Regions from separate parts of the Lentilactobacillus sp. TOM.63 genome, predicted to be linked through region 3. Evidence: riboswitches for the same ligand, from Rfam matches in the RefSeq annotation. Region 3 holds a riboswitch; each other region holds the start of a gene.
What was found. A riboswitch is a leader RNA that binds a small molecule or an ion and turns the genes downstream of it on or off. The one in region 3 is predicted to bind thiamine pyrophosphate.

Region 1 (5,544 bases), on a different contig from region 3:
CGAGCACCTATGCCTTAGATCTTCATCAACCTGAATTATTTTACTAAGATTTTAATTCCTAAATACAAGTTATAAATAAACATTGCGATATCCACAATGATGACTAGCCCCACCAGGACAATGAATAGGATTGCGATAGATCGGGTTTGATCGCCCACCGTAATTGCCATAATGCCCACCAGCATAAATGTGAGTGTTGATAATACGACTGGAATCAAATGCAATAAAAAGGCGTGCTTTGCCGTTTCATGCATGTTTTGGTTATCCTTACTGATCAACCAGACAATGAATGGAAAGATGAACGGGGCGAAGACGATCGACAAATATGATAATGCATTAACAACTTTGTTTTCTGACATGTCAATTCCTCTCGTTTATTTTGAATACGACTTGTAAACTGGCGCTCTGAAAAGGTCAACGTAGGAACCCATTGCCGAGTAGTCTCTCAGTACGGTGAGCCGTTGATCATTAATGGTCCGATGAGTGATTCCCCAGCCTCTGTCGCTCTGATAACCGTGCTGAGCGTAGGCGTTAAACGTGTAACGACTGCTGCCTTGGATTTTGGCGACTGCTAATTTTTTATAACCTTTCCAAGTGCTTTTAAAGAGGGTATGGGACTTTCCTTTATAAGATTGGGTAACTGAGTATTGATTGATATGGGTGACACACATTTTGCCATCAACGTATGAATACCAGTTCCCACGCCAACTTGAAGGGGTGTAGTTATGGATCTTCCCAACTTTGTAGTAAGTATCTGCGGCTTGGGCTGAGATAGGTGACGCTTGGATACTGGTAGCGGCAAGTGCGACGCCGGCTAAAATGGTTAAAGCGAGCTTAATGAGTTTTTTCAAGGTGAGTGCTCCTAACAGAAAAATTCGAAAGGGTAATTAGAATCAGTGATCAGATTTGAGCTTAGATAACTTTAAAAACTATAACGTTAAACGGGCTAAATTGTCAAATTGAGTTGCTTATTGGTAAGACTTCCAAATAAAAGAATTTCAAAAAATGATTGACAGTCGGTGTTAGTTGGGTGTTTAATGGCCTTGATCAAATAATTTAATCTGTGGTCTGGGGTGCTGGATAAGTCCGGCTGAGAAATACCCATGGAACCTGAATCAGTTAGTACTGACGTAGGAAGACCAATTAGTCAATTTGTGACGATTTTTGCATGGCTAAGGACCGCTCTTTTTGTAGAGGAGGTCCTTTTTTTAATGGAAAGATAAAGTAAGCTGAAGAATCGGTTTGGTTGGTACGTTAGAATTTAGAATAGTGAAACGAGGCGGATATTTGATGAACATTCGATCACCACACTGGGACGTTAGACAGATTATTACGGTGACTTTGATTGGGATTGTCTGTGGGGCAATTTATTTTTACGGCGTTGACACCTTGTACAATGTGACCAAAATTGCGCTGACCCCAACTGGGTTAAGCCCATTTGTCGATGGCTTGTATTCTGGTTTATGGTACATCTCTGCACCTTTGTGTCTTTATTTTGTTCCAACGGTCGGCGCCGGAATTATTGGCGAAACACTTGCTGCGGTTGTTGAAATGTTCTTTGGTGCTCAATGGGGCATTATGACTGTTGTCGTCGGCTTTTTGCAAGGTGTCGGCAATGAACTTGGCTTTTTCCCGCATGGCTATCAGAAGTTTTCGTGGACAAGCTGCTTGTTGGGGGCTTTTGGCGCTAACCTACTAGGCTTTGGCTACAGCTTCCTCACTTCTGGATATAGTCATTATGGGACTGGGATGATTATTGCACTGTTTATGATTTCGACGGTTTCAAGCCTGGTATTTGATGGTGTTTTGGTGAAATTGATTACCCTTAATTTTGATCGGGTATTTGATAAGCTGCAACTCAACAATGTCAGTAAATTAAGCAAATAACGGAGGAAAAGGATGAAATTTACAACGCAGTTACGACAAGAAAACAATTCAGTTTGGCAACAAATTTTTGATTGTCCATTCATCACGGGTTTGACAGATGGTACCTTGGCCCCAGAAGCATTTCGTTATTACTTTATTCAGGATAATAAATATTGTGTCGCTTTTTATGACCTTCATCAAAAAATTGCGGCTAAAATGACGAATCGAGCCCACGCTGATTCGTTAGCCCACTTAGTTGATGTTTGTAACGAGATTAGCGAGCACAGCCCAATTTATGATGAATTGAACTTGACACAAACAGAAATCGATTCGGTGCCGGTTGCGCCAACGGCATATGCTTATATTACTAACATGAATTATCAATTTGAACAGCAAGGTATTGATGCTGGAGAGGCCAGCTTGGTTCCCTGTTATTGGACCTATACAGAGATGTTTCGTAAAATTGCTGAAAAAGGATTTAATACTAAGCCAGTCTACAAAGATTTTATTGATTTTTGTGCATCGGAAGAATTTGGCTCGGTTAATCAGCAAATGCTCAATTTAACTGATGATCTGGCAGAGAATACGGACGATAAGGGCCGCGAGAAAATGCGGCTGGCATTTCAATACAGTAGCGAATACGAATTGCAATATTGGAATATGTGCGTGATCCATGAGCAATGGTTACTGGATCAAGAACAAGAAAAAGTTGCTCGGCCATTGAGATAATGATTTAAACTCGCGAGACTGGGATAAAAAGCGATTTGCCCTTAAATAGCGAAGATCAGCCATTTATCGCAAAATTGATCAATAAATATATCAATGGTCAGCTAAATGACATTTATAAACAAGCTGCTGACTAATACCTTGGCCCTGCTATATATACGCGCTTAAGCGGGGTTAGGCTAAACATCAGCTTGGTTAATCATTTCCCTTTTTGGCTTCAGGATCCTTACTACGACGCATTTTATCTTGACCTTCAATCGACTTTTTATACATCTTGTCGTTGACATATGGGTAGGTCCATTTAACCATTGCACTCATAATGATTGGCAAGGTGATAACTAAGATGACCAGTCCCACGATAACGGTCATTGCGACTTGAATCAGGGTAAGCACGTTGGAAGGAATCAATGCGGCAAATGTGCCGCCTAGAATGATGGCAGCTGAGATAACCACTGTTCCGATGATAGTTGCGGCATTCGTAATCCGCATTCGGACGTCAGTTATTGCGCTGGCATCACCCCTATAACGCATCATCAGGAAAATACTGTAATCCACTCCTAAAGCAACTAACATGATGAAGCTAAAGAATGGTGTATTCCAGGTAAGCATATTTTGGAAAAGAAGGTAGCCAGATAACCAGCGCGTGATCTGCAAGGCACCAAAGTAGGTCACAATCAATGTGCCGATAATCGTCAATGCCTGAACGAGTGAGCGGGTGACAAACATCAACGCAATTCCAATTCCAACCAGCATGATGACAACTGTTCTCAGGAAGTCCCCATTAGCGGTCTTTTGTAAGTCAGCTGTTTGAGAACTTTGACCACCAATTGCAACTTTGGCTTTGTTTAAGGATGAACCCTTCAACTTGGCGTTCACATCGCGCGTAATGGTTTTAATCCGGTTAGCGGACTTAGTGGTGCTTGGATCACTGTTTAGAATAAAGGTGATGTGGGTAATTTTACGATCCTTGGACATAAAGGCATCAAGTGATGGTGTGAAGGATGGGCTCTTAACACTTGCCTTTGGCATATAGAAGGTGTTGCCCAGATAGGACTTTTGCATTTCCTTTAGATAATCATTAACAGTATTGGTACCGCTGCTAACTTTGGATAAGCCGGCATTGGCAGAAGAAAGGCCTTGTTGGAGCTGTTGCATTTGAGTTTGGAGAGCTTTCATCTTTGAACTCAGAGTTTGAACGCCAGTATTGACTTCTGAACTGCCACTGGCAATGTTTTGAGCTCCAGAGACGAGTGATGAGCTGTTCTGCTGAAGTTGACTTGCACCACTGTGGAGTTGGCTTAAACCGCTTGAAAATGGCGTGACTTGTGAATGCAGGCGGCTAATGCCCGATGACAGTCGACTGGAACCAGAGGCCAAACGACTAACCCGACTTCGAAGAGCCTTCAAACGGGCGGTCTTAGATTGTAATTGTTGGATGCCTGAGTTGAGCGTCTGACTGCCGGACGATAGTTGACCGACACCAGAAGATAATGAAGAAGCGCCTTGACTAAGCGATTGAGAGCCGCTTGCCAAGCTGTTAACACCAGACGTATAAGCTGATAGGCTGTTACTCAACTGCTGGGCACCTGATTGAAGCTTGCTGGCACCATCAGCCAATTTCTCAACCTGGGCGATGCTGGCAGAAGTGTCCGAACTAGCAAGTTTCTTGTTGGCACTGTCCAATCCTTTTTGAACCTTTTTGATTCCGTAATTGGCTTGATCCAAACCATCAGTTAAAGTTTTCAACTGACTCTTCAGATAAAGTTGATCAATCTTAGTTCCACCTGGTCTCGTCACTGAGGTAACAGATTTAACGCCGGATTCCGAGTTCAAGTATCCGGTTAATTGATCGATTTCGGCCAAATACTGCTGGGTATTGAGTGGTTTCTTATTTTCGATGTAAAGCGTAGATGGTCCAGAGGTTCCGGCAGGGTAGTGTTCTTGAATGAGATTATAGCCTGCCTTGGATTGAACGCTGTTCGGCAATTCGTCTGCATTATTGAAATTCAATTTTTGAGATCCCATGAATAATAGCGGGATAGCTGCGATGATTAAGATGCCGACCATCACAAACGTGTGGGAAATTGTAAATTTGGATAGAAAATGCCAAACGACGCTGCGGTCATGGGCGGCCAGATTTTTACTTGGCCAGAATAACTTTTCACCCAAGGTTGCCATGAAGAACATGTTGAGGGTGAGCAGAACCATTAATAGGACCGCAACCCCGACGGCAACCCCGACACCAGAACGATAGAATGAGAATTTTGCCAGAGCCAGGGCAGTAAATCCGATTAACACTGAAGAACCACTATAGAGAATGGTTCTACCAGCATGGCGTTGAGCAGTTTTGGCAGCCGCGACTGCCGTTTGCCCTTGTTTAATCTGTTCTTTAAACCTGTCATACAGCAGGATATTATAGTCAGTCCCAATTCCAAAGAGAACCACGACTAAGAAGACTTGGGTAAAGTTGGAAATTGGGAAGCCATAGCGCTGTGCCAGGTTCATGACAATACTGAGAGAAATCAGGTAGGATACCGCAACGGTCAATAGTGAAATGATTGGGATGAGCAATGACCTAAAGACGATGATTAAGACAATAAAAATAAAAATTGCGGCAATAATTTCGGTCTTTTGAAGTCCTTTTTCGGTTGTTGCCGAGAAGTCTTCATTTAAGACATCACTACCGGTAACGTAGGTTCGCATCCCGGGTGTCTTAATTTTGTTGAGGACTTCATTGGTCTGACCTCTAACCTTGTACTTGCTGGGAACGGTGATCATGACCATTTCGGTAGTGCCATCGTTTGAAACCAGCTGCTTTTTGGCTGCTTCATTGTCACCGGCACTCGTAACACTCACGATATGTAGACTGGTATCACTGCGAATGGCTCGAACGGAGTCGCCGATCTGCAATGACTGTTCGTCCGTGATTTTACCGTGCTTATTATTAAAGAC
Region 2 (5,588 bases), on a different contig from region 3:
CTCAGCCGAGTCATTCCAGATGCTGAAGCGGGATCTAAAACTGGCCCAACGTCCTCGGCACTTGAGCTATTGCGCGATTTCCGGCCAGTTTTCAGAAAGATTATCGCGGAGAATCGATTCTCAAACGAAGATTACGTGAACAAATTCTTAGATGAATTTGGTTCAGTCATCAGTTTCTTATCAGTTGGTGCCCCCGTTTTGCGGAGTGAACAATTATCCGCTCTGATCCGCAGTGGCCTGGTCACAATTTTAGCTCCAGGGATGGAATTAAAAACACAGAATGGCTGGTACGTCACAGCTTCACCGAAACGGAACACCGATGTGTACAAATCCACCGCAGTCCTTGAAGCCAGAGTACCAAAACCCGACTTAACGATTACAGCCAATCCTTTATTGGAAAGCTTGGTTGACAATCAATTGGCGCGCACTAAAACTCTCAAAGTCAACGACCAGGATGTCGGTCTGGCAGCAGTTGATGTTCAGCCTGACTCCGATCAGCTGATTAATAAGGGCGGTGCCAAACAGCCCAACGTGTATATTTGGGGTGTCCCCTTAGAAGGATTGAGGTTTGCCACAAACGCCAGCCCCCGTCCGGGAGTTAACGATATCAACCTCCAGACAGCTGATAAGATTGCGGCAAGTGTCCTGGGCCTCAAAACGGCAGATAAGGTGGATATGAACTAAATTTGTGGGAAAATCGCAACTTGTTTGAATAAATGTAAAAGAAAGCCACGGCAGCAGGTAGTTGTCATGGCTTTTAATTGTCATTAATTTGATCGAACCCAACAGTTGAGTATTCCGAGCTTCTTATTGGAAAAAAGCGCCAATGCTACCCGTTTGTCTTTGTACTCTGAACTTCCATGAATGACCGATCCGGAATTCGGATCAAACTAAATCGGTTGGCTTGACGGCCAGCATGCAGGCCGATTCCGTTAAACCAGTTTTTCTTATAAGTGGCTGTGACGGTTGCGACCCAAGCATGTTGATATCGATCGTCCAGATGGTTCAACCACTCCTTGTTCCACTTGTAGGTTTCAGATTGCAGGTTCAGGTTGCTCTTGCCATAGACCACCGTCGCGTTTAAGCTGTTAACTTGATATTTACCGCCTTCCACGTAGTATGTATAGTTTTGAACAGGATTTCGACCGGAACCATTTTGCACTTGCACGTAGTCCGATTGGTCGTTCTTGTATTGGATGATCAATGGCTTGTACTCGTAACTGGTCGTCACCCGGCTTTGATCCATTTTGGCAACGTCTTGGAAAAATGTCGCGTACGACATCCCCCAAACAGCCAACAAAAAGACGACAATCTCACCACAGGAGATGCTAAAGTTTTGCCAAGTGAAGCTTTTTTTAGTTGTCACTATTAATTTCAACCGGCGGGCCCGCATATCGTGGATCATCCAAACCAAATAAAAAATCAAGATGAGCCAAAGCCCCATACCAATCAAATTCCAGGCGGATTTCATAACTGATTCCCCTTTTTACTTGTTATTGAGTTTAGTTTACACTAATTAAGAGTGCGAAAACAAGCGGTTAGCGACTGGAATATAAGTCGCCTACTGGGAGAATTCCCGGTTTTGGAATTTTTTCAGTAGGTGCTTATATGCAAGTCGCCGCTTGATTGAGCACATTTCAATCAGAGTGCGAAAACAAGCGATTAACAATCGGAGTGTAAGTCTTCTTTGGAAGAAATTCCCGGTTTTGGAATTTTTCCAGTAGGTGCTTATACGCCAACGATCACTTGATGAAACAGTCCGACTCTAAACTTGGAACTAAATCCATTCTAACATTCTTAAATGCCATTCATCCATTTCGAAAACTCATCGAGGTGACCTCACATGTGCACCAGCTTAACCATTCAATCAAATAATCATCATGCGCTTCTCGGCCGCACCATGGACTTCCCAATAGAGGCCAAGTGGCATCCAACTCTCATCAATCAAACCAGTTACCAAACTGCACTCGCGGGCAAGCGACCACTTAAATACCCATACGTCGGCGGTGGTCGTCATGAAAGCCGCATCGATATTTTGATAGCCGATGGCGTTAACATTGCCGGCTTAAGTTGCGCCGAGCTCATGTTTCCGCTCAAAGCACACTATCTGGCTAATGAAGTCCCAGAAAAGTTGAACCTCACCCCACAGGATTTCCTGCCTTGGGTTCTCGGCGAACATAATTCAATCGAAGCCGTGAAAAACGAGCTTTCAGACGTTGCCCTGATTGGTAAAAATTGGCTTGCGGGCCAAGAAGTTTTTTCGTTTCACTGGATTTTGACCGACCAAACTGGGCAAACATTAATTATTGAACCAACTCAAAATGGCATGGAAATCATTGCCGATTCCATCGGTGTCCTGACCAATTCGCCAACTTATCCCGAACACATGCGGCGGCTTGCCAAGGAGCTAAACGGATCCTCAAATAAAGAAAGCTTAGTCCAGCAATCCCGACGTCTTGTCTTGAATCAGCAAATCCCCGCAGCCACCAACACGCCAACTTCGCGATTCCTTGAAGCGGCAGTCGTTAAGCTCGGGAATTCACCGGCCCCAAATCAGTTTGTGGCTCGAAACCGCTTGTTTAATGTCTTAAATGCGGTTGCTATCCCTTATCAACAGACAATGAATGCCCATCCCAATTTTAATTATACCCATTACATTTCAATTTTAGATTCAACCAATCAGACTTATTTCTTCAAATATCATGACGACAACCAAGTTTTCAGTTTCTCGCTGCCACAACTCATTGCCAATTATCCCAACACGGCCAAATTTCTAGCCTAAATATTTGGCAATCTGCTTTTGAACGCCCTGTTCTTCGTTAGTTTCATCCGTCACCAAATCAACTCGGGATAACAAGTCTTCAGCGGCATTCTTCATTGCATAGCCCTCGCCAGCTGCCTCAATCATCTCAAAGTCATTGCCGTTATCACCAAATGCGGCAACGTCCTCAAACGACAGGTTCCAATCAGCCAACAGGGTCTGGAGACCACTAAGCTTGCTGATACCGTCGACCATGACGTCCAGCCCATTCATGCCAGAAGACGTGGCCGCAAGTTGGCCGCTAAATTTGTGGTTAAACTCATCTTGGCGTTTAACGACCCCACCAGCTTCCCAAGTGATATCAAGCTTGTAAATTGAATCAAACACCAATTTCAAATCACGCATCGACTGCATGTTTTCGTAAAAATACTGGGAAGCCTTAAAGCGTTTTGAATCAGCCGGCAAGTTACAATAGGTGCCGTTTCTGCCAACCAAAATAATCTCGGCGCCCGCATAAAGTGATTCGGATTCGAGGTACTCGAGTGCTTTTCTTAAAACGAGATGGTCAATAATCTCTTCGGTCACAATCACGCCACGTTCATCAACGACCAACGCCCCATTGTTACAAATATACGAAATCGGTCCAGAAACGTTTTTAAACAATTCAAGCAGGTGTTGATACTGATTACTGCTTGCCGAAACAAAGTGCAACCCCTGCTTTTTCATTTCATCAAGTTGAGCTTGAAACGCCTGCTTATCAAAGGTGCCCTCATCATTTAAAAACGTGCCGTCCATGTCGCTTGCAATCACTTTAACCAACGCCAATTCCTCCTGTTATTTCAGTTTGATCATTCGTTGTTTCCATACATTCATTCTACAATGTCGTGAATTAGTTTGTAAATTGCTTTTATATTTAGTATACTAAATTTAATCATACAACTTATCTGGGGTGCCTAAAGGCTGAGAAAAACCCATCGAACCTGATCTGGTCAGTACCAGCGAAGGGAGCATACTTCCGTTGTATCCAAATGGATTATTTGCAATAGATGAATTTCGCAGCCAGGGTAAAACTTCAAGTTTTGCGCTGGCTTTTTTGAATGCTCTGATGGTTTTTCGGTGACCGAGTGAGCCCGGTCTTACCAGCAGACACCTCTTGCCAACACCAAGTCGTTTGGCACTCCAGATAATTGGGTGAAATATCATATTGGAGGCATTATTCATGGATAACAAGACTCAACCCGCTACTAATCGGGAACATCAAAGCAAATGGACGCTTCGTAACATTATCCTAATTGCTTTGATTGCTATTTTTACTGGAATTATTTTTTGGGGAGCTGGTTTCCTCTATACAGCGCTAACCGTTGTACTCACACCAATTGGTGCTGCCCCCTTTGCCAATGATCTCTTAATGGGATTGTGGTGTATGGCCGGCCCATTGACTGGCTTTGTGGTTCGGACTTTCGGATCTGCTTTTGTTGGTGAATTTCTCGGAGCTGCCGTTGAAGTCTTTCTTGGTGGCCAATGGGGTGCCGGTGCCTTTATCTCTGGCTTGGTTCAAGGAATTGGTTCCGAACTTGGATTCGCCTTCACTGGCTACAAGCGTTACGACTGGGTTGGCTTGAACGCCTCAATTTTCACCACCGTTGTTGTGACCTTCGCCTGGGACGTGATTAAGAATGGCTACAACAAATTCGGCATTCCACTATTGTTGGCACTCTTTGTCACTCGTTACATCTCAACCTTCATTTTTGGTGGTGTTTTAACCAAGATGATTGTTCGTCTTTTGGATCGTAGTAACGCATTTTCACTTTAACCGCTAGGAGTTCTGATAATGACTGACGTTTTGATTGACCACTTCACTTATGAATACCCCGGCAGCACCGTCAAGGTATTGAACGACGTGGACGTAACTTTTAAACACAACCATTTTTCTTTACTGACCGGTCCATCCGGCAGTGGGAAATCAACACTCCTGTATTTTATTGCTGGATTGTATCCGCATTTTATTGGCAACGATGCTCTGGGAGGCATCAAGTTCGGTGACACGGATATCAAACAAATTCCAAGCAACGAAATCAGCCATTCGGTTGCGATGATGTTTCAAAACCCCAACCAACAGTTTGCCATGGACACTGTCATCCATGAGCTGACCTTTGTGCTGGAAAATATGCTGGTGGATCCTGCCAAGATAGACGGGATTATCAACCACGCATTGGATTTTTGTGGCATCAAACAGTTACGCTCCAGGGTTATCAATACCTTGTCCGGTGGGGAAAAGCAGCGGGTGGCATTAGCCTGCATCGTTGCGATGGATCCACCGGTAATCGTTTTGGATGAGCCGTTTGCCAGCATCGACCCAGATTCACGATTGGATCTGATCAAAAAGCTCAAACAGCTTCAAGTGGAACACGGGAAAACCATTATCCTCGCAGACCATGACCTTAACGATTACAAAGGTGTCATTGACGAGTTCTATTATCTCGATCCGGATACGCATCACATTAGTTTGTTAGATTCACAATCTGCCCAACACTTCTTCGATAATTTTAAAAACACGCAGACAATTAATAAGCAAGTTGCGATCCCAACTGAGGCCGCTCCGTCAATCATTAATATCAAGGATTTTAAACTCCAACCGCACCATTCACTGTTATTGAAGCTGGGTGACTTTAAGTTCTGTAAAGAAAAGACCACTTTGATCACTGGCGCCAATGGAATTGGCAAGTCGACATTATTTAACGCGCTGACCAAATTGTTGCCGTATAATGGCGAAATCGACTTTGCTGGCAAGAACATCCAGAAAATTCGGCCGTTGCCATACGCTAAA
Region 3 (5,588 bases):
TTGGCGTTGTAGCATTTTTGACGATTCCGGTTAATAATACGACCGAAATTAACTGAAACGTGAGACCCGTCAAAATTGGCTTAGTTGGTCCTAAACGATCATAAATTTTTCCACCAATTGGTGCAAGACAAGCACCGATAGCGGCTCCAGGCAAGAGAGCAAGACCAGCAATTGTGGCGGAAGTGTGATTGACGATTTGCATGTAATTTGGTAGCACGAACGCAATACCAACAACCAAAATCTGAATCAGAAAATAACTTAGCAAGTGAAAATTAAATGAAGCATTTTCCATGACTCTAAGGTTGATGATTGGATTGGGAACATGATTCGAGTGGTGGACAAATAAAATCACGCATGCAATCCCGATTATTAAAAAGATGCAAAAACGCATGAATGAATTGCTGAGGCTGCTAAAGCCGATAATTAAGCTGACAAATCCGATCGCAATTTCTCCCCAGCCCAACCAATCTAATTTGGCAGAGCCGGTGGCCTTAGCTGGATTAATGGCATAAAGGCCACATCCTAATGAAATTAGCATAAAGATGAGCAAAAATGCAAAGATTAAATGCCAGTTGTAATCAACTAATAACCCACCATATGTTGGGCCTAGTGCTGGGGCAATAGCGGTTACTAGGGTGCCGATTCCCATCAAAAAGCCAATCTTATTCAGTGGGGCTTGGTCAAGAATAATGTTGTACATGAGGGGAAGGGCAATTCCTGTACCGCTTCCCTGAACGAGCCGGCCAACCACAAGAATGCCAAACGAACTAGAAAAGGTATCGATTAACAAGCCAATAATGAAGAGTAAATTTGCAGTTAAGAAGAGTTGCCGAGTTGTAAAGCGTTTCTTCAAATATGAAGAAATTGGCACAAAAATTGATACGATCATCAAATAAGATGTTGTCAGCCACTGGATGGTGGCAGTTGGGACGTTAAATTCTTTCATCAACGTTGGGAAAGTGATGTTCATAGCAGTTTCGATGAGGACGCCACAAAATGCCATTAGGCCAGTTGCAATAATGGCTAAATATAATTTTTTAGTAATTTGTCGATCCATAAAATACCTCCGTTTTTAAATAGTTCTATTTAGAAATATTTAAAAATAATACCATATCATTTCCAACCAAACAAGTCGTTTTATTCATATGCCCCAATAATTACCAAGTATGATATGATATTCAATATGGATAGTTAGGATTAGAACAAATTGGTAGGTGAATAGCGATGACACAATCGATTGGTATTGCGATAAAAAAAACTAATAATGCGCTTCAAAGATACGCCGATGGGATGGCGCGACAGATGGGGCTGACCCAGGTTCAAATGAGTACGATTGATTACATTTATCGGTTAGAAAAGCAGCAAGATATCTTTCAGCGTGATGTGGAGCATGAGTTCAATATTCAAAAGTCTTCAGCAACGACACTGTTAAAACTGATGGAAAAAAAGGATTTAATTGTGCGAGTTGCTTTGGAAAATGATAGTCGCTATAAAAAGATTCTATTAACTCCGAAGGCGCGCCAGTGGGCTGCCAGGGTTCATACCTTCTTAGCTCAAACAGATGAAGCCATCGAGGATTTACTTGGTGACAATGCTGAGATTGTGTTGGCGGGCTTAAATCAGATTATCGCTAAATTTAGTTAGTGAGGCTTTTGATTCGTTTGAAAGCATAGACTAGGTGAAATTCTTAGATTATGATGATAAGTATCTATCAGGTAATTGAAGGGATGAGTTCTAGTGTTGACAGAATTTTTAATTGTTTGCCCGCTGGTATTTCTTGCTGGGTTTGTGGATGCGATTGGTGGCGGCGGTGGCTTAATTTCACTTCCGGCTTATTTGATGGCGGGAATTCCAGCTCACTTCGCAGTTGGGACGAATAAATTATCGTCGGCAATGGGCACCACTATCTCCACGCTTGAATTTGCCCGCAGTGGTTACATTCGAGTGAAGCTGGCCTTCTTTTCGGTCGTAGCAGCTGTCATCGGCTCATCCTTGGGGGCTCGATTGGCATTACATATTAGTGATCAGTATTTCCGCCTTATTTTATTGGTGATTCTGCCGGCAACTGCTCTTTACTTGTTGCTAAATCGGCATGCTTTAAATTCTAAATTGGCCGATTCTCAGTTAACGGGAACTCAATTTTTTATCACCCTGGGAATTTCACTGGGGCTGGGTGCGTACGATGGTTTCTATGGACCGGGAACAGGGACCTTTTTGTTGATCACATTAACCGGCCTTGCTCATTTACCAATTAATCTAGCAGCTGGCAACACTAAGGTAATCAATTTAACAACAAATATTACGGCGTTGGTGGTATTCCTATTAAGCGGTAAGGTCATCATGTTATTGGGCCTGACGGCAGGAGCTTTTAGTATCATTGGTAATTTTCTTGGCGCCAGTTATTACAAACGCTTTGGCAGCAAGATTGCTCGACCGATTATTATTGTGGTGTTGATTATTTTCCTCTTTAAAACTATTTGGGATTTGGTTGGGTAATATCGTAATTTGTTGTATGATAAAAGCACCTTGGCAGGGGCATTGAACCATTTGTGCTCAAAAGACGGCAATCATTTTATTGGTTGTCGCTTTTTTTATAAAACAACGATTAAATTAGTATACATGTGTGAAATCATGGGGATATCGGTATCGTAAGGATACGTTGACATATTCAGGGCCACTTTCGAAATCGCAGAGTTCTTGATAATATTTCCCGTGTATTTTAATTTTTCCAATCCAATGCATTCCGCCGTCTCCCTTAGTAAACGAGTAATTTACGCGATCAATTGTGTTTGGTTCGTTGGAGTGATTTGCTGCTTGACGTGTAACATATAGCTTGTTGAACCCTTTACTCCGAGGTGTTGACTTCCAATAATATTTGCTGATCCTTTTTCCAGCTTTATTGACATTAAATCCTAAAATGGAGTGGGCAGTGTATTTTGTTGCTGACCATTTTTCTTTCCCCATATATGTGTACCATGTTCCACGAAAAATTTTAGGAATTGTGCTGTGGGAAGACGCAAAAGAAACCTCTGATGAACCAAATGAACTAAACACTAAAACTAGAAATGATATTAAACAAAATTTTTTCAAGATCTATGTTCCTTTCGTATAATTATATGTTAATAAAAACATTATATTTTAAATATAAGTAATTGTTAAATAAATTTGGGTATCCATCCATAGATAATCAGTATACTTCACTTTCTTTTAACTGAATGATATCCTTTATAAGAACAAAATAACTTGGGGTGCCAATTTTGGCTGAGATGATACTCGTTGAACCTGATCTGGTTAGTACCAGCGAAGGGAAAAAGTTTGCTGCTATCCGTTGCTTTTGATAGGAGCTCAATCTATGCAATTATTGAGTCGACTTTTCTCTCAAACTTGGTGCCCCATGAACAATGGAGGACCATTTTTTATGCGCAAATTTTCATTGAAAGATGTCATTACCTTGACATTAATTGCCTTATTTTTTGGGGTGATTTATTGGGTTCTGGGCCCAATTTATACGACATTAACCGCCGCCTTGACCCCGTTTGGCTTGGCACCGGCCGCCAACGATATTCTCGAAGGCGTCTGGGTGATGGCCGGACCACTGGCTGGCCTATTATTTCGAGTGCCAGGATCGGCAACTTTGGTTGAAACGCTGGCTTCGATTGTCGAGATGTTTATCGGCGGGCAGTTTGGGGCGGCAGCCGTGATTGCCGGGTTGGTTCAAGGTGCAGGCGCTGAACTGGGCTACTTGGCCACGGGCTATAAAGTTTGGAATTGGTTGAGTTTGAGTCTCAGTGTCATTTTTGTGACCGTCGTGACATTTGTCCGGGAAATGATCTTTTACGGATACTCAAAATATTCACTGGGGTTGTTGATAACGTTGTTCATCATTCGCCTTATTTCTACATTTATTTTTAGTGGGGTGATCAATATGATGATCGTCAAGATGTTGCAGCGAAGCCATGTCGTTAGTAATTAGGAGGAAATCATGAAAACTGAAACAATTCGATTAGCACTAGAGTGGATCCCAAATACCAACCATACCGGTTTTTATGCCGCAATTGATAATGGGTATTATGAAGATGAAGGCTTGAACTTATCAATCTTCATGCCTGATGATCATGCAGATGGCCGGGATTGGCTCTTGCAGCGAAAAGCGGATTTTGCGATTACTGAGCAGATGTCGTTGTCAGATGTCTTTGTAAAGGATGAAAATGCGCCGCTGGTTGCCATTGCAGCGTTGAATGATCACAATTTGTCAGGATTATTGACGAACCATAAGATTACCCGACCAAAGGATTTCACCGGCAACACCTATGCGACCTTTGGTTATCCGACTGAGCAGGCAATTATCAGAGATACGATTAATGCCGATGGCGGCGATTTTAATCAAGTCACAATTGTTCCCAACGATATGATTTTTAATCCAGTGAAAGATTTGGCCGAACAAAAGTACGATGGCATCTTCGTTTATCATCACTGGGAAGGGTTGATGGCCAATTTGAGTGAGACCAACGAAGCCTATCATTTCTTCTATGTCAAAGATTATGTACCCGCTTTTGATTACTACACACCCGTCTTGGCAGCCAATACGCATTTTCTCGGAGAACACGGCGACCTTGCGAGAAAATTCTTACGAGCCACCCGCAAAGGGTTTGCGTTTGCTGAACAATTTCCGGAAGAAGCGGCCCAGATTCTGATGCGATACGTGCCGGATCGGATGCTGCAGGAACCGTTGGTAATCCAAAGCCAGCTGGAGATCAGCAAGCATTACCGGCCAACAGACGGCCTCTGGGGCGCCTTTGACCAGAATCGCTGGGAGAAATTCTATGCATGGTTAAATCAACAGAAGATGGGCAACATGATTCCAAGCAATATCGGCTTTACAAATAAATACTTGGAACTTTAGGTAATGAAACAAAAAGGCCAATCGCGCCAGCAACCCCAAGGGGGCTACTGATACGATTGGCCTTTTTTAGAAGATGTCATTAATCTGAATAAACTTGATTGAAGGCGGCCAAACCAGCCTTGGTGTCAACATTGACTCCAGCAGTGAGTAACGCCGCTGCCAGCAAGGCGATAAAGTTGACCATGTTGGTTTTTTCGGCAACGTAACCCATTGTGCCGATGCGCCAAATCTTGCCGTGAAGGCTACCGAACGAGCTTGAAATTTCAACGCCAAATTCTTTCAACAACATGGCTTTAAAGAACTCCCCGTCGCCTAAACTAGCGGGGATTTCAACACAAGTGACCATCGGCATTTCGTGATCGCCTTCATTAAAAATGTGAAGGCCCAGGGCAGTCAGGCCGGCATTAAGTGCCCGATGAATGCGAAGATGACGGGCATAGCGATTCTCCAGGCCTTCCTCAAGGGCAAGCTGTAGGCCAACGTTTAAACCATAGACCGAAACGGTTGCTTCTGTGTGATGATTCAATCGGCGGGGTGACCAGTAGTCTTGGAGCTGGGTTAAGTCTAGATAATTACTAGTGATGAATGCCGCTTGGTCAGCATCTTCTGCACTACGGACGCCCCGTTCAATCCGCTTGCGCTGATTAATTGCTTCAGCGAAACGATCGTTAAACGTGATGGGCGT
Region 4 (5,405 bases), on a different contig from region 3:
TAGAACGCGAGTACTATACGTTTTCAAGGTCAAAACAAAAAGAGCCCTAATCACAAAGTGATTAGAACTCGAATTTAGTTTCACCAACAACAGTTGACGAAGAGCCTAACTTTGGGGGTATAGGTCAAAACCTATCTGAAAGATAAAGAGGCACTAGAAATTGCTGTTGGACAGAAATTAGACAATGTCGATGAACACAAAATTGTCTATAACTCTGAAAATCCCCCAACGGATAGCAATGCAGCCTTAATAGCTAAGCAGTACTTTAAAATTACTGATAACCAATCCGGGGCTGAGCCGGTATATGTTGTCCAATTGACCGATGGAAATGAGACACATTACTATAAATATAATGGTGAAATATTCGACAAAACAGCAAACGTGGACGACGATGTTGCAGCTGCTATCAATGCTGATGCACTTGCAATTGACTATGCACCGGAGGAATTGATCGAATCCTTGAAAGAAGAAGTCGAAGATAACAAGGAAATCCCAGAAACGTGGGGGAATTACGAGGTGATGACTAGCGATGGAGAACCGAATTTCCTTAATAAGGCCCAGTACTTTCCATATATCATTGACGGCAAGACAGTTTACTTCCACCCAGACAATAGTGATGACTACGATGGTGGAATTGAAACCATTTTCGTCGATAATACCGGTAACCTCTGGAAGATCCATACTGATGACGAGTCACAGGACAAAACACTAGTCAAACTCAATGAAACCGAAACAACTGAATTCAACACAAATGTTCCTGATAAGTTCCGACAAACCACCTACCTAGAGAATTCTGAAGGTACACCTTCAAATGTTGAACTAACACCTGAACAGCAAGCAATTAAAGAGGCACTTGGAAAAGAGATTGGCGTAGATCAAACAAGATTTGTTCAAATAGGCGATGAATTATACATTGTAAAGAAGGATGGCACAAGTCTACCTGCCAACACCGCAGTCTATACACTCGTCAAGCCTCTCATAAAACCCAAAACCACAATTCCCGACCCCACCAAGAGTCTTCAGCAAGTTACGGAAGTGACAAACCCTGGAATCAATATCACATTAACAGATTACACTGTAACGGGTACAAGTGATGGAGATAATGGAGTTGGAAAAGATGGCTTAGCCGATAGGGAAGTCCGGGATGCCGGAATCAATAAAGACAAAAAATTAAAATTCTCTGATGGTGGATCAACCAAATCAGGGGTTGCAGCATACAATAAGAGCAATCCTAATGGATACCCTAAGATCGTTGCTTCTGAACTAAGTAATGGGTATCCAACGGTTGACGGGGAATCATTAGCATACCTATTCGATGGAAGCAGTACTACTGGTTCTAGTAACAATTACGTAACCAACCAGCCACTTAAGATGTTCATTAGTGATGGTCACGGCGGCTATTCATTCGATAGTAGTAAATACCATACCGTATTCGATGACAAAGCAGATGATCCGAACAATTTAGGGGATATGTTAGTTTATAACAAAGCTAATAAGGCGAATGATAACAGTGGTGGCCAATTCTTTCCCTTGGACAAAGACTTCAAATTCTTCAATGGAAACAATGCTCAAGGCTATAATCTAAAAGGCAAGAATGCCCCTAACCACTTCCTTGGGATGAAGATGGAGTTTTCTTATATGCACCCTGAAGGTGGTATGGTTGATGACAGTAATTCACTTACGGACAAAAAGATCCCAATGGTGTTCAATTTCAGTGGTGACGATGACTTTTGGTTATTCATCGATGGAAAACTTGTGCTTGATATTGGTGGAATCCATTCAAAACTAGATGGAGCAATTAATTTTAGTAATGGGGAAGTATCCGTAGGAAAAAGAAAGAAAGAACATTTGGATAATTTGTTAGGCCAAGGATGGGGCAATGCCGGCGATTCTCATGAGATCAAGATTTTCTACCTGGAAAGAGGGCACGGCCACTCTAATCTCAAAATGAGTTTCAACCTCCAAATTCCAGAAGACTATCATGCTGAGAAAACTAGCTATGGTGTACAAAAAATCCAAGGTGAAACTCAGTACGTCTATGGCGAACATGAAAACTATGCAAAAACCGAAAATTCTCTTTACACTTACGCAGAAAATGAGCGATTTGGCATTCGTACGATTGAAGATGAAATCACTCCTCCTGATCCCGGACCGGGTCCAGGCCCATCCACACCGGATCCAGATCCAACCCCTGATCCAGAGGTAACGCCACCAACTCCGGAAGCCCCAACACCAGAAACGCCAACTCCAGAAACCCCAACAACTCCTGAAGATGACATTGAGCTTCCACAAGCCTTGCCATCTGATGACAAGAAAGGTAACGACAAAAAGAAAACCAGTTCAAGCAACAAGACTGGCAAGGCTTCAACTAGCAAAAAGGACGGCGTGCTCTACCTCAAGAGTAACCCCGGTTCTGGTGCAAATGGTTCCGGCTCAACTGGCACTGGCCTTCAAGCATTGAACGCTAAGGGTGGCAGCACCTTCAAGTACAGTAGCAATGATGCTGTTAAACCAGCGTCCGCTTCTACTAATGCCACTCAAAAGGATCAAGAACTCAAGACAGCGTCCATGCTGCCACAAACTGGTGACACGCACACCGCAAACTGGTTAGCAGTCCTTGGATTGTCTATGTTAGGATTGCTTGGCTTGGCGAAATTCAGACGTCGTCGCAACTAAATGCTCGTACAAAAGGCTGAGACATGTGTTAATTTTCAATCAGTGATCATCATTTGGATTACCACTGATACTCAGATAAAAGCTGCGACAAACGACCGATTCGGGCCATTTAACAAGAAAAACCAGCTATTCCAGCCTCAGGAATAACTGGTTTTTTCTTGTTGGATTCTGGGTTCAAAATACTTATTATCCCAGTCTATGTGCTTAGTAATATTGCTTCATTGGTTTCACAAACTGCCAACCCGTCTGCTTATAGGCTTGATCCCAGAACCGCCACTCCATTTCACAGCTCTTGAGGAATTCTTCCTTAACAATGTCCAAACGGTGCTGGTCGTACTTCACGGCTTCTCGGTCGATCAAATCATACATTTGCTGGAGAATACTGTCCTCGCTATCGCCCATATCTGCGTAAAAATCAATCCACGGTTTGAAGACATTATCGTCAGTATTCTTCCCTTGCTTCACAAACCGGTTTGCGATTTCCAAATACGTCCATGGACACGGCGTCATGGCGGCCACAATATCGATCAGGTCGCCAGTTCGCGCTGCCCGATACATATGCTCATTGTACAAATAAGTGCCGGGTGCTTGGGGCTCGTGCTGCAAAGTTTCGTATTTCACCCCGGCAACGTTACAGAAATTGTGATGGGGGTGAATTTCACTATTTAGGATAAAATCAATTTGTTTGGCAAAGATCGCCATGTCCGCGCGAGTTTCCGACTTTTCAATGGCCGCCGCGTAGACCTTGATAAAGGCATTCAGGTAGTTATAATCCTGACCGACATAAAATGTCAGGGCCTCTTTAGGCAAATTACCATTGCCGATACCTTCGACAAATGGATGTTGGTAGATTGCCTGCAAAATTGGTTGACCAGCTGCCAGTAACTGTTGTGAAAATTTCATTGGATGAAACTCCTCTTGCAAAAATTTTCAAATAAACCGTTACCGGATTTGGTACCTGTCATTCTCAATTCTGTCACTTCCCTACGTTGGTATTAACCAAATCAGGTTCAAAGGGATTGGCACTGCGCCATCTCAGCATATAGCACCGTCTCATTTGAATACCCAAAGTGTACCACGGTTGCGGCGTTTGCAACAATCTGGTTATTCATGATACGCTGTTAACAACTATTTTGAGGGGTTGGGGAAATTTTTTACAGAGAGGTTCAGTGTTATGAAATTCGATTTAAAATATGCCCTAATCACGAACTATTTATTGTATGTCATTTTAATCTTATACCCGATTATCCAGTTATTCGGGATCAACGACCTGATCAACCTGGTCATTCTGATTGCCGCTACCACTATTATTGAAGTGATCATTAGCAAATCGTTTGGCCAACAATACTTCAAGCAGCATTCCGAATACGATCGAACAAATCGAACGTTCACGTTGGCCGCCAACTTCAGCCTAATCGTTGGGGCGATCATTTTGGCGGTTCTCGTTTCGTTTTCACTGCTTCAAAACGGCGAATTGTTCTTTCTAGTCTTCACGATCATGATGATTTTCGTGGAAGGGTTTAAAGCACCCGTTAGAAAGAAGGGAAACGCATGAGAGTGGCTTGGAAATACAGCCTTCTCCGCAACATCCCTGTCCTCATCATTTTTGGCATCCTAAATGTCCAAGAATGGGCCAACCAGACTTTTCCCGGTGTTGAGGGTCTCCAAACGCTAACCAATATATCTAGTATTTTGCTCTTAATTGCCATTATGATCTGGCCAATTCATTACTTCAGCTTCAAATATTGGTACCAAAAACATCTCAGTTATGACCCCGACCACCACCAAATCACCAAAATAGGTGCTGGCCTCACCGCAGTCGGCATTCTGGTTTCCTTTTACTTATTTTTCGGCATCGTTCCCCAAACCTACTGGCCGGGAACCATTGCGATTGTTATCACGTTTTTTGTGAAGGATGCCTTTACCACCACATCCTGAATAGAGAGGAGTAGCTTTAATGCCTTACAGCTATCTTGACGTCAAATTACCCAACCCCCAATCTGAAGGAAAACTGCAAGCCGCCCTATATCAAGTAACAGTTGGACTAGGCAGCCTGGTTGATGAAATCCAACCCGAAAAGCTCCAATTCAATCGACCCGGGTTCTTCATCGAAAATCTCCATTTAACGAAGGCAGAACACCAAACCCTAACGATCTTTTTTAACAACCACCATCACGACAACCTAATTACTAATCAATCTTGGCTTAACAATTGGCTCAAAGACAACATTTATGAAATGCCAGCTGACTTTGTTTTCCGAATGACCCGTGCTTATCGAAAATGGTTCATGCTTAACTATGAGGAGGTCGAATTCATGCCTAATCACTGGCAAGAGATTCAGTTGCCTAATCCCAAAAGTCAGGCGGCATTGCAAGCAGTTCTATTTCAAATTAATAGCGCTATGGTCGATATCGTTGATCAGCTTAAATCAACTGACTCAGACTTTGAATTGCCTTTCCAGTTAACAATTGGGCTGAGTCAGGACGAAAGTGCCACTATCCTGCAACATTTTCTCTTCCATAAAGAGGCCAGTCCTGATGAAAACACTCAATGGTTGGCGAAGTGGTTGAATCAAAATGGCTACTCGGTGCCTGCCAACGAAATTACCAAAGCAGCCAGTAATATTCAGCGGTCAATTCAGTTGATGGATTAATGCGGTTAAGGTCTCAGCCAAAGAATTCATTCACTTATGAAACATTTTTAATGACTTAACTTCACTACTTATATAG

Region 1: it holds a riboswitch for thiamine pyrophosphate, as region 3 does, so the genes downstream of both, QUF07_RS13005 (ECF transporter S component) here and QUF07_RS07840 (ECF transporter S component) in region 3, are expected to answer to the same signal.
Region 2: it holds a riboswitch for thiamine pyrophosphate, as region 3 does, so the genes downstream of both, QUF07_RS06040 (ECF transporter S component) here and QUF07_RS07840 (ECF transporter S component) in region 3, are expected to answer to the same signal.
Region 4: it holds a riboswitch for thiamine pyrophosphate, as region 3 does, so the genes downstream of both, tenA (thiaminase II) here and QUF07_RS07840 (ECF transporter S component) in region 3, are expected to answer to the same signal.

The regions. Positions count from the first base shown of each region.
Region 1 covers NZ_JAUCAP010000109.1:559-6,102, reverse strand. Annotated here, with positions in the region: gene QUF07_RS13015 (magnetosome magnetite crystal formation protein family) at 36-359, opposite strand; gene QUF07_RS13010 (hypothetical protein) at 375-851, opposite strand; TPP riboswitch at 1,060-1,154, shown strand; gene QUF07_RS13005 (ECF transporter S component) at 1,291-1,887, shown strand; gene QUF07_RS13000 (TenA family protein) at 1,900-2,595, shown strand; gene QUF07_RS12995 (MMPL family transporter) at 2,788-5,544, opposite strand, start outside.
Region 2 covers NZ_JAUCAP010000022.1:10,344-15,931, forward strand. Annotated here, with positions in the region: gene QUF07_RS06020 (FAD/NAD(P)-binding protein) at 1-684, shown strand, start outside; gene QUF07_RS06025 (LVIS_2131 family protein) at 830-1,471, opposite strand; gene QUF07_RS06030 (linear amide C-N hydrolase) at 1,844-2,782, shown strand; gene QUF07_RS06035 (HAD family hydrolase) at 2,774-3,580, opposite strand; TPP riboswitch at 3,697-3,786, shown strand; gene QUF07_RS06040 (ECF transporter S component) at 3,981-4,574, shown strand; gene QUF07_RS06045 (ATP-binding cassette domain-containing protein) at 4,593-5,588, shown strand, end outside.
Region 3 covers NZ_JAUCAP010000033.1:10,608-16,195, forward strand. Annotated here, with positions in the region: gene QUF07_RS07825 (MFS transporter) at 1-1,057, opposite strand, end outside; gene QUF07_RS07830 (MarR family winged helix-turn-helix transcriptional regulator) at 1,225-1,644, shown strand; gene QUF07_RS07835 (sulfite exporter TauE/SafE family protein) at 1,738-2,496, shown strand; TPP riboswitch at 3,235-3,329, shown strand; gene QUF07_RS07840 (ECF transporter S component) at 3,419-3,973, shown strand; gene QUF07_RS07845 (ABC transporter substrate-binding protein) at 3,983-4,903, shown strand; gene QUF07_RS07850 (pyridoxal-phosphate-dependent aminotransferase family protein) at 4,983-5,588, opposite strand, start outside.
Region 4 covers NZ_JAUCAP010000001.1:646-6,050, forward strand. Annotated here, with positions in the region: partial or broken gene QUF07_RS00005 (ISL3 family transposase) at 1-61, shown strand, start outside; gene QUF07_RS00010 (fibro-slime domain-containing protein) at 316-2,676, shown strand; gene tenA (thiaminase II) at 2,881-3,579, opposite strand; TPP riboswitch at 3,641-3,755, opposite strand; gene QUF07_RS00020 (hypothetical protein) at 3,851-4,231, shown strand; gene QUF07_RS00025 (hypothetical protein) at 4,228-4,614, shown strand; gene QUF07_RS00030 (hypothetical protein) at 4,634-5,329, shown strand.